2 regions of the Mesorhizobium sp. M5C.F.Cr.IN.023.01.1.1 genome follow, and region 2 is predicted to be linked to the other one. Evidence: riboswitches for the same ligand, from Rfam matches in the RefSeq annotation. Region 2 holds a riboswitch; the other holds the start of a gene.
The links. A riboswitch is a leader RNA that binds a small molecule or an ion and turns the genes downstream of it on or off. The one in region 2 is predicted to bind cobalamin.
Positions count from the first base shown of each region.

Region 1: linked by a shared signal. The riboswitch ahead of EOA78_RS21870 (CbtB domain-containing protein) and the one ahead of EOA78_RS22250 (aromatic ring-hydroxylating dioxygenase subunit alpha) in region 2 are both predicted to bind cobalamin.

Region 1 is NZ_RZSU01000058.1:36,690-41,091, reverse strand. It holds gene cbiB (adenosylcobinamide-phosphate synthase CbiB) at 1-412, shown strand, start outside; gene cobO (cob(I)yrinic acid a,c-diamide adenosyltransferase) at 566-1,183, opposite strand; gene cobU (bifunctional adenosylcobinamide kinase/adenosylcobinamide-phosphate guanylyltransferase) at 1,185-1,712, opposite strand; gene EOA78_RS21875 (CbtA family protein) at 1,705-2,481, opposite strand; gene EOA78_RS21870 (CbtB domain-containing protein) at 2,497-2,676, opposite strand; cobalamin riboswitch at 2,713-2,908, opposite strand; gene EOA78_RS21865 (gamma-glutamylcyclotransferase) at 2,975-3,667, opposite strand; gene EOA78_RS21860 (SRPBCC family protein) at 3,755-4,087, shown strand; gene EOA78_RS21855 (DUF1624 domain-containing protein) at 4,178-4,402, shown strand, end outside.
Region 2 is NZ_RZSU01000060.1:36,212-40,613, reverse strand. It holds partial or broken gene EOA78_RS22255 (FAD-binding oxidoreductase) at 1-744, opposite strand, end outside; gene EOA78_RS22250 (aromatic ring-hydroxylating dioxygenase subunit alpha) at 768-2,015, opposite strand; cobalamin riboswitch at 2,228-2,431, opposite strand; gene EOA78_RS22245 (DUF680 domain-containing protein) at 2,954-3,160, shown strand; gene EOA78_RS22240 (DUF680 domain-containing protein) at 3,251-3,475, shown strand; gene EOA78_RS22235 (DUF680 domain-containing protein) at 3,548-3,763, shown strand; gene ugpC (sn-glycerol-3-phosphate ABC transporter ATP-binding protein UgpC) at 3,924-4,402, opposite strand, start outside.

The DNA.
Region 1 (4,402 bases), on a different contig from region 2:
CGGCCACCGCACCCCGCGCCACGAGGCCTTCGGCAGGGCGGCAGCGCGGTTCGACGATCTGATCAACCTGCCGGCGTCGCGGCTGACCGCACTGCTCATCGTGGGTGCCTCTTTCTTCGTCAAGGGCGCCGATGCCGGCAACGCCTGGCGCACCGTGCGGCGCGACGCGAAAAAGCACCGCTCGCCTAATGCCGGCTGGCCGGAGGCGGCGATGGCCGGCGCGCTCGGCCTGGCGCTCGCCGGCCCGCGTTCCTATGACGGCGTCATGGTCGACGATGCGTTCATGGGCGAAGGCGGCCACCGCGATGCCGAGAGCGCCGACATCAGGCGGGCGCTGAAACTCTATCGGGTCGCCGACTTTTTGCTGATCGCGCTGTTCGGCTTGCTGTCGGTGATTGTCATCGCCGCCTGACGACGTTCAATGCAGATCAGAAACGCGACCGGCCAAGATCGGCTAAAATAAAAAACCCGCCTCGGCGGCGGGTCGCTGGCGCAAATCAGCACCATGTATAAATCCATAGCATAATTGCCGTCACAAAGCAACTTGAAGCCTCAAGCGCGCGGGTCAGAACTCTATGCCTTGCTGTGCCTTCACGCCGGCGGAAAAGTGATGCTTGGTCGCGCCCATCTCGGTGACGAGATCGGCGGCATCGACCAGCGCCGGCTTGGCATTGCGGCCGGTGACGGCGACATGCAGGTTTTGGCGGCGCTCTTTCAGCGCCGCCACCACTTTGTCGAGATCGAGATAATCGTAGCGCAGCGCGATGTTCAGCTCGTCGAGCACCAGAAGGCTGATCGATGGATCGGCCATCAGCTCGAGCGCCTTGGCCCAGGCCGCCTCGGCGGCGGCGATGTCGCGCTTCAGATCCTGTGTCTCCCAGGTGAAACCCTCGCCCATCGTGTGCCAGACGACCCGGTCGCCGAAGGCGGCAAAGGCGTCCTTCTCGCCGGTGTGCCATTTGCCCTTGATGAACTGGACGACGCCGACGCGCCTGCCGTAGCCGAGCATCCTCAGCGCCAGCCCGAAGGCGGCGGTGGTCTTGCCCTTGCCGGGCCCGGTGTTGACGATCAGCAGCCCCTTCTCGACCGTCTTTGCCGCGACCTCGGCGTCCTGCACCGCTTTGCGCTTGGCCATCTTGGCGCGATGGCGCTCCTCGTCAGTGGGATCGATAGTATCAGTCATGTCACTTCACCTTGAGCGGCAGCCCCACCACCATCAGCAGCACCGTATCGGACACTGCCGCGACTTGCTGGTTGAGCCGGCCGGCGGCATCGCGAAACCGGCGAGCCAACGCATTGTCCGGCACGATGCCCTGGCCGACCTCGTTGGAAACCACGAACCACGGCCCGCGCGGTCGTGACAGCACATCCACCAGCCCCCGGCATTCGGCCTCAACGTCATGTTCGGCCAGCATATGGTTGGTCAGCCACAAACTCAGGCAGTCGATCAGGACGGGCCGGCCGTCAGGCAGCGCCTCGATCGCGCCGACGAGATCGAGCGGCGCGTCGATGGTCGTCCAGCCCTCACCGCGCCGCGACCGATGCAGCGCAATACGTTCGCGCATCTCGTCGTCATAGGCTTGCGCCGTGGCGATATAGGCCCACGGCGCCGGGCAGGCCGTCGCCAATTTTTCGGCATGCGCGCTCTTGCCGGAGCGCGCACCGCCGATGACCAGGGTCAGCGCCCCGCCGGGGGCAATGCGATCAGGCAAAGCTGTCGCGCAGGCCGGTCGCCGTGCCGGTCAAGCGGCCACGCACCACGCCGACGATGGCGCCGAGCACCAGCCAGAACACCAGATTGGTCAGCGTCACCGCCACCACGAACTGGTGATGCAGGCCTTCTGGGATCGGCGATTCGAAACTGTCGGGCTGCGGCGCGCCGACGATATGCGGAGCCACGATCAACGCTACGGCAATCAGCGCCAGTGGCAACGACTTGCGGAAGGCAAGCAGGCCAAGACCGGCCGCGGTCGCCATCACGGTCGCCGTCCACCAGATCTGGCGCTGGGTGAGATCGGCCGCCGGCATCGCCGGCAATTCGGGCGGCAGGCCAAGGTTCGGAGCCAGCGTGAATACGGCAAAGCCGGCAAAGCCCCAGAACAGGCCCTGACGCCAATTGCCGATGCCGCCGGCGAACTCCGAAGCGGCGACCAGGATCAGCGCAAAACCGATGCCGGTGACCACATTGGCAACGACATTGAAGGCGAAGCGCTCGAAGCCATCGGCCGGCGTCCAGCCCTCCTCTTCCGGAGCGGCAGCTTCGGCCGGCGCTGGCGCCGCGCTGGTCATGGCATTCGTGTCCCCGGCGTTCGCGGCTGACGCCGCGGCATGGTCATGCGTGTGACCACCGCCGGCCTGTTCGTAGACCTCCGCTTTCAGAATGAGCGGCACGGTGGCATAGGCCTGCATGCAGGCGAGAACGACGCCAGCCACAAGCCCTGCGATCGCCGCGATGAACACGACGTTGCGAAACAGTGTCATGATGTCAGCCCCTCGTCAGTGGCAGGGAAACGCCATCGAATGGCGATAGTCGTGGGCGGCATTGTGGACCGCATCGATTTGCGAGAAGCCGACAAAGCCCATGACGAAAATGCCGAGAAATGCAGCAAGCGCCAGCTGCACGAAGCGCGACTGCGAGGAGACGGAAGCGCCGAGCGAGACGGAAGCGGTGTTCATGTCTTGTCCTTTCGCCCTCCACCCGAGGGCATAGAAGTCAGTTTTCCTGTCGCCGGCAGGTCTCCTGGCTCGCGGATCAACGCCCTTCCCCACCTTCCCGAAGAAACTCTTCAGTGGCATATGGAGCGGACTACCGCACACAGTTGCGGGGGCAGCCACGGCATTGGGCAGAAATTCACCCTCACCGCATTCCCTCTTGGTCCCTAACGGAACCGACGACGGCTGCGACTATAGGCAGGATCGTCGCGCCCGGCAAACCAAATTCCGCCAGCTACCAGCGCGAATGCGCCACGCGGTCTCAAGGCTTCGAGGCAGTGATCCGCTCGGCAACCAGCTGTTGCAGCCGCCACAGATGGCGGTCGTGAATGCCGCGCCCTTCCAGGTTTTTCACCGTGTTGTATAGGTAGTCGGCGCCTGATCCCCAGTGCCCGCAGGATGTGGAGAGCTTTTCGGCCACCTCGTCTTCCCCGAGCGGTCCGGCATAGGTCGTCCCCTTGCGGTTGATGACGAAGGCCAGCGCCTTGAACGGCCCGCTGTCGCTTGCCAGCGAGAGCAGGCGCGGACGATAGCTCGTCGGCTTCAGCGTCACCTCACGCCGAAAAAGCTTGTCGAGCTGCGCGCGGCGATCGCCATCGCTCAGCCGAAAGGCGACACCCTTGCACTGTCCGCCACGGTCCAGCGCCATCATCAGCCCCGGGCTCTGCTTGGTGCCGCGCCAGCGCGTCATGTTCATGCAAAAAGACCTGTGCCAGCCGCGCGCTACGGCGACACGTTCCTCGACGTGGTCGATTTCCGGCTTCCAAATCAGTGAGCCATAGCCGAACAACCACAGCGGTTCGGAGGCTGGGAGTTCAGCCTGGAATTCGTCGAGCATTGCGTCATAGTCGCGGTCATCCAGATGCGCCGCGTCCGGATTGGGACCGGCATCCTCGATCTCGCGCCAACAGCGCGCCACCAGTTCGGCTGTTAGCGACATCTGTCGTGCGGTCATGTCACAATCCCTTCGCTTCCGGCATGATTAGGCATCACGACCGAATCCGGCAATGCTTTCGCCCCAATTGACAAACGAATAGCCGGGATGTCGGCTGGAGCATCTCAGGAGCCAGCCTTCATCGTCGGCCATGTCGACTATGTCAGGACCGTGCGGCTGGTGCCGCTCGGCTCGGAGCAGACCGAACTGACCGCCGAATGGCTTTTTTCGCCCGAAGCGCTCGCCGATCCAACGGCTGATATCGACAACATCGTCGCCTTCGGCAGGCAGGTGCTGGAGGAAGACGCTAATATCTGCGAGATCAACCAGAAAGGCCTGCGCTCGATGCGCCACAAGGCCGGCGTGCTGATGCCCGAGGAATATGAATTTGCATCGCTTCCACAACTGGGTGCGCGAACGGCACGAAACGCCTCAGCCTAAGCCCTGAACATCGAAGTGGGTTGGCCCGCCTTCTTTTGTCGGGGGCAACCATGATAGTCGTCTTGCAGTGCTGAATCAGATTGCGAGACCATGAGCATTCCTACGCCGACCGTTCAGGACCGATCCAAGCGCATCATCGCCATCGACGTCGCCCGCGGCGTCGCTTTGCTTGCCATGGCGAGTTACCATTTCACCTGGGATCTCGAATTCTTCGGCTACACCGATCCCGGCCTGACCGCCTTCGGCTGGTGGAAATTCTACGCGCGCTGCATCGCTTCGACCTTCCTGTTCCTGGTCGGCGTCAGTCTGTTCCTC
Region 2 (4,402 bases):
GTTGGCCATGTCGAATCCGGCCGCCTCAAGCATCTGCCGCACGGCGCGCATGAACGGGTCGGGGCCGCAGCAGAAGATTTCGCGCTCGCGAAAATCGGGCGCCAGCAGCGGCAGCCGTATCGCGTCGATCCGGCCCATATGGCCGAACCAGCCCTCGCGGCTGGAGCGTTCCTCGATCATGAAGCCGAGCGACAGGCCCGGCATGCGGCTGCCGAGCAGTTCGAGCTCCTTGCGGAAGATGATCTCCTCGGGCTTTCGTGCGCAATTGACGAAGCCGACGTCCGTCCATGGCGCGCAGTCGTTCAGCCAACGCAGCATCGACATCATCGGCGTGACGCCGGAGCCGGCCGAAATGAACAGATACTTGGCCGCGGGGTGGCTGTGCAGCGAAAAGTCGCCCGCCGGCCCATAGGCCTTCACGTGCACGCCGGGTTTCAGATTGTCGAACATCCAGCGTGTGCCGAGGCTGCCGGCCTGCGCTTTCACCGTCACCGCGATCGAGAACGGCCGCGACGGCGAGGACGACAGCGTATAGGTCCGCATCAGCGGGCCGTCAGTGGTCGGCAGTTCCAGCGTCACGAACTGCCCCGGTCTGTAGCGGAACCAGGTCTGGTTGTCGGAGCGGAAGGTGAAGGTCTTCACGTCAGGCGCCTCGTCGCTGACGCCGATCACTTCCAGCACCTGAAGCCTGTCGTTCCAAGGCGCCATCTCGTCAAGATGGCGGTAGAGCCCGAGATCCGTCATCGCATTCACACCCTTGACCTTTCTCAGGCGACGCTGCGCAACGCCGGCCGGCCGTCCTCGGCAAGGCGCGGCCCGATGAAGGAGGCGTACCATTCGACGAACTGGATGACGCCGCCCTCATGCAGTTCAGAATAGGGGCCGGGCTCATAGGCCGGCGACAGGATGCCGAAGGCGTTTTCCTCGACGATGCGGCGGTCCTGGTCGTTGGTCTCGGTCCAGACATGGGTAAGCTCGGCGAGATCGTAATCGACGCCTTCGACCGCGTCCTTGTGGACGAGCCATTTGGTGGTGACGGCCGTTTCCGTGGCGCTGATCGGCAGCACGCGGAAGGTGACGGCATGGTCGCCGAGGATGTGGTTCCAGGTCGTCGGATAGTGGTAGAGCAGCAGCGAGCCGATACGGTCCGTGGAAACGCTGTCGGAAAGGTTCTTCCTCACCGCGCGCTTACCCGTCATCGTATAGCTGACGGCGTCGCGCAGCAGCGGCGCGCGGGTGGCGCGATACTGCCCGGCCGGATCGATGCGGAACTTGCTCGGCAAGCCCGCCGCCTCGCATCTCGCCCAGTGCGCGAGCATCTCCGGATCGCTATGGGCGCCCTGCACGCCAGTCACGGTCGGCGCTTCCGGGAATGTCTTGCACAGTTCCGGATGGTTGCCGGCGCAATGGTAGCACTCGCGGTTGTTTTCCCAGACGAGCTTCCAGTTGCCCTTCTCGACGATGGTCGATTCGAAGGCGATTTTTGCCTCCCGCAGCCGGTGCGGCAGGAGGTAAGGCTCGATCATGGCGCGCATCGGCGCGAAATCGGCAGGCTCCTTGGCCAGGCAGATGAAGATGTAGCCGCCAACGCTTTCGCAAGCCACCGGCTTCAGGCTGAACTGACTCTTGTCGAAGCCGTCCGCCATCTGCCTTGCGAACAAAAGCCGGCCATCCAACTCGTAGGTCCACTGGTGATAGGGGCAGACGAGCTTCGCCGCCGTGCCTTTGTCGGCGTTGCAGACGCGGCTGCCGCGATGCCGGCAGGAATTGTGGAAGGCATTGATCCTGCCTTGCTGGTCGCGGACCAGCACGACCGGATAGTCGCCGATCTGGGCAGTGATGTAGCTGCCCGGCTTCGGCAACTCGCAATCGTGGCCGATGAACAGCCAGTCGCGATACCAGATCAGCTCCATGTCGAGCTTGAAGAAATCGGCATCGGTATAGAAGGGCTGCTCGAGCGAATAGCGTTCCCTGCGGCCGTGCAAGAGCCTCAGCATATCGTTGCGCGCATCCATGTCCTGTCCTCATAGCCGTCGCATCGGACCGAAATCGGAATCGATTCGGAAAGCACGATGCGCAATTCAAAGTCTTGGAGCGTACTTTGTGCGTCCAAATGGACGCACGTCGCTCCAAAGACTGAACTGGTGGTGATGGAGGAAGGATCGCTCGCAGGCCGGCAACAGGCCAGACATGCATTATCCACCTCTTGACCGCCCACCGCGATCAGTCGAGTCTAGAAATCTCGGGCTGGTTTCCGGGCTCTGGAGTGTCCTTGCGGACTCATCGCGACACCTTCCCAAGCTTGTGGCCCAGTGGTCTCCCGTTGCGACTTGAACTCCACCACCGTTGCGGGGGCAGCGCCGGGTTCTGACCGGCTTCCCAATTCTCCGCTTCGTCGTCACAAAGCGGCACCTGAGATGGCGTGATCTAATCATGACGGCCGGCTGACTGTCGGCATGAAAGCGACATCGTATCCATGCGGCGCGACACGGCCGGCGAAACCTGTTGGCCGGGATTTGAGGGGGATGAAATTGCATTCGGCTGCGAGCGCTGCCGGTTCTGAAAGCATGCCGGATCTAGCCATTGCAGGGCGCCGAAATGCCTAATGATTCGACAACAACTCCAACACAGGTTTTTAAGCCGCTTCTAAAATCGAACCGAACGGTTCGTTTCTGTTGACAGTGCGTGCATGAGGCTGTGAACGCAGGTCCGGCAATCCGTCAAATGGTCGAATGGCGCCTTTGGCATAAGCCTCTGAAAACAAAACGTAAAATAACGCTATTAGGAGCATCTGGTACAATTTCAAGGTGTAGATTCTTGGTCCACACGGAACAACTTAGTGATTGGAATCCGCCGAATGGCCTTCCCACATCGGGGCTGTCCGAACGACGCGAATTCCTCCCAAGACACCCCGCTAGACGGACGGAAAATTAAAGATACTGGAGTACCAAAAATGAAAATGATTGCTCTTACTGCCGTCGCCGTTCTGGCCATCACCGGCAGCGCCTTTGCTGGCAGCGACCATTTTGGGTCCAACGGCGCCAACCAGCCGGCCGCTGCGGTCGACAACAGCTCGTACACGGCTTCCATTCAGAAGCCGGCTCACGCTGAAAAGCCCGTTGTCCAGGGCGCCGACCGCAACCTTTTCGGCAACAATTAACAGCTGATCCCAAACAGCAGAGCGGCGTTGTCTTTCATAAAGACCGCGGCCGCCGCGCTGAGGGGATACGACAATCCAGGAGTACTAGAAATGAAGAAGATCATTCTTGCCGCCGCCGCCATTCTGGCCGTCTCCGGCAGCACTTTTGCCGGCAGCGACAATTTTGGATCGAACGGCGCCAACCAGCCCGCCGCTGCAGTCGACAACAGCTCGTACACGGCTTCGATTCAGAATTCGGCTTCGGCGCAGAAGCCGGTTCCGGCTGACGAGAAGCCCGTCCACGGCAGCGACCGTAACCTCTTCGGCAACAACTAATGTCGATCCCAACAGCAGCGGCGGCATTTGCCCGCCGCGCTGGTGGAACACGAAAAATCCAGGAGTACTGAAATGAAGAAGATCGTTCTTGCGACCGCCGCCGTTCTGGCCGTCGCCGGCAGCGCATTTGCCGGCAGCGACAATTATGGATCGAACGGCGCCAACCAACCGGCCGTTGCGGTCGACAGCTACACGGCTTCGATCCAGAATTCGGCCCCGGCGCAGAATCCGGTTCCGGCTGACGAGAAGCCTGTCCACGGCAGCGACCGCAACCTGTTCGGCCGCTAACAGCGACCTGAACGCATTGGAGTAATTCCAGGAAAAGTGTATAGCGGTTTTCCGTCCGGAATTGCGGAAAAACAAAGAGTTAGAGCGGCGGGCTTTGCCCGCCGCTCTTGTTTTTTTGCCTTCGCCAAACTGCCTGTACCAAGCAGTTAGGCCGCGGGCCTCAGGCTGCCTTTGCTTCCGCTTTGTGGAGTGTGAAGGAATGTCCGTCGGCATCGAAAATATGCAGGTCGCCGGCATCGGCATTCAACCGCAGCGCAGCACCCCGCTTGACCTCGACATTGCCGGGCAGCTTCGTCACCAGCGGCAGGTCGGCGCGGCCGATGTCGACATAGACGAGCTGAACCTCGCCGAGCTGCTCGACATAGTCCACCGTGCCCTCGAAAAGATAATCCGCGCCGGTGGCGATCATCAGATCCTCCGGCCGCACGCCGAAGCTCACCGAAGCGCCCTTCACCGACGCCGGCGTGGCGATCGGCACCGTCGCCTTGCGCCCGCCGACATGACTGACGACGGTCGGGTCGCCTGATTTGTCGATCGTCGCCGGCAGGATGTTCATTGCCGGCGAGCCGATGAACTGGGCAACGAACAGATTGCCGGGTTTCTTGTAGAGATCCATCGGCGTGCCGACCTGCTCGATAT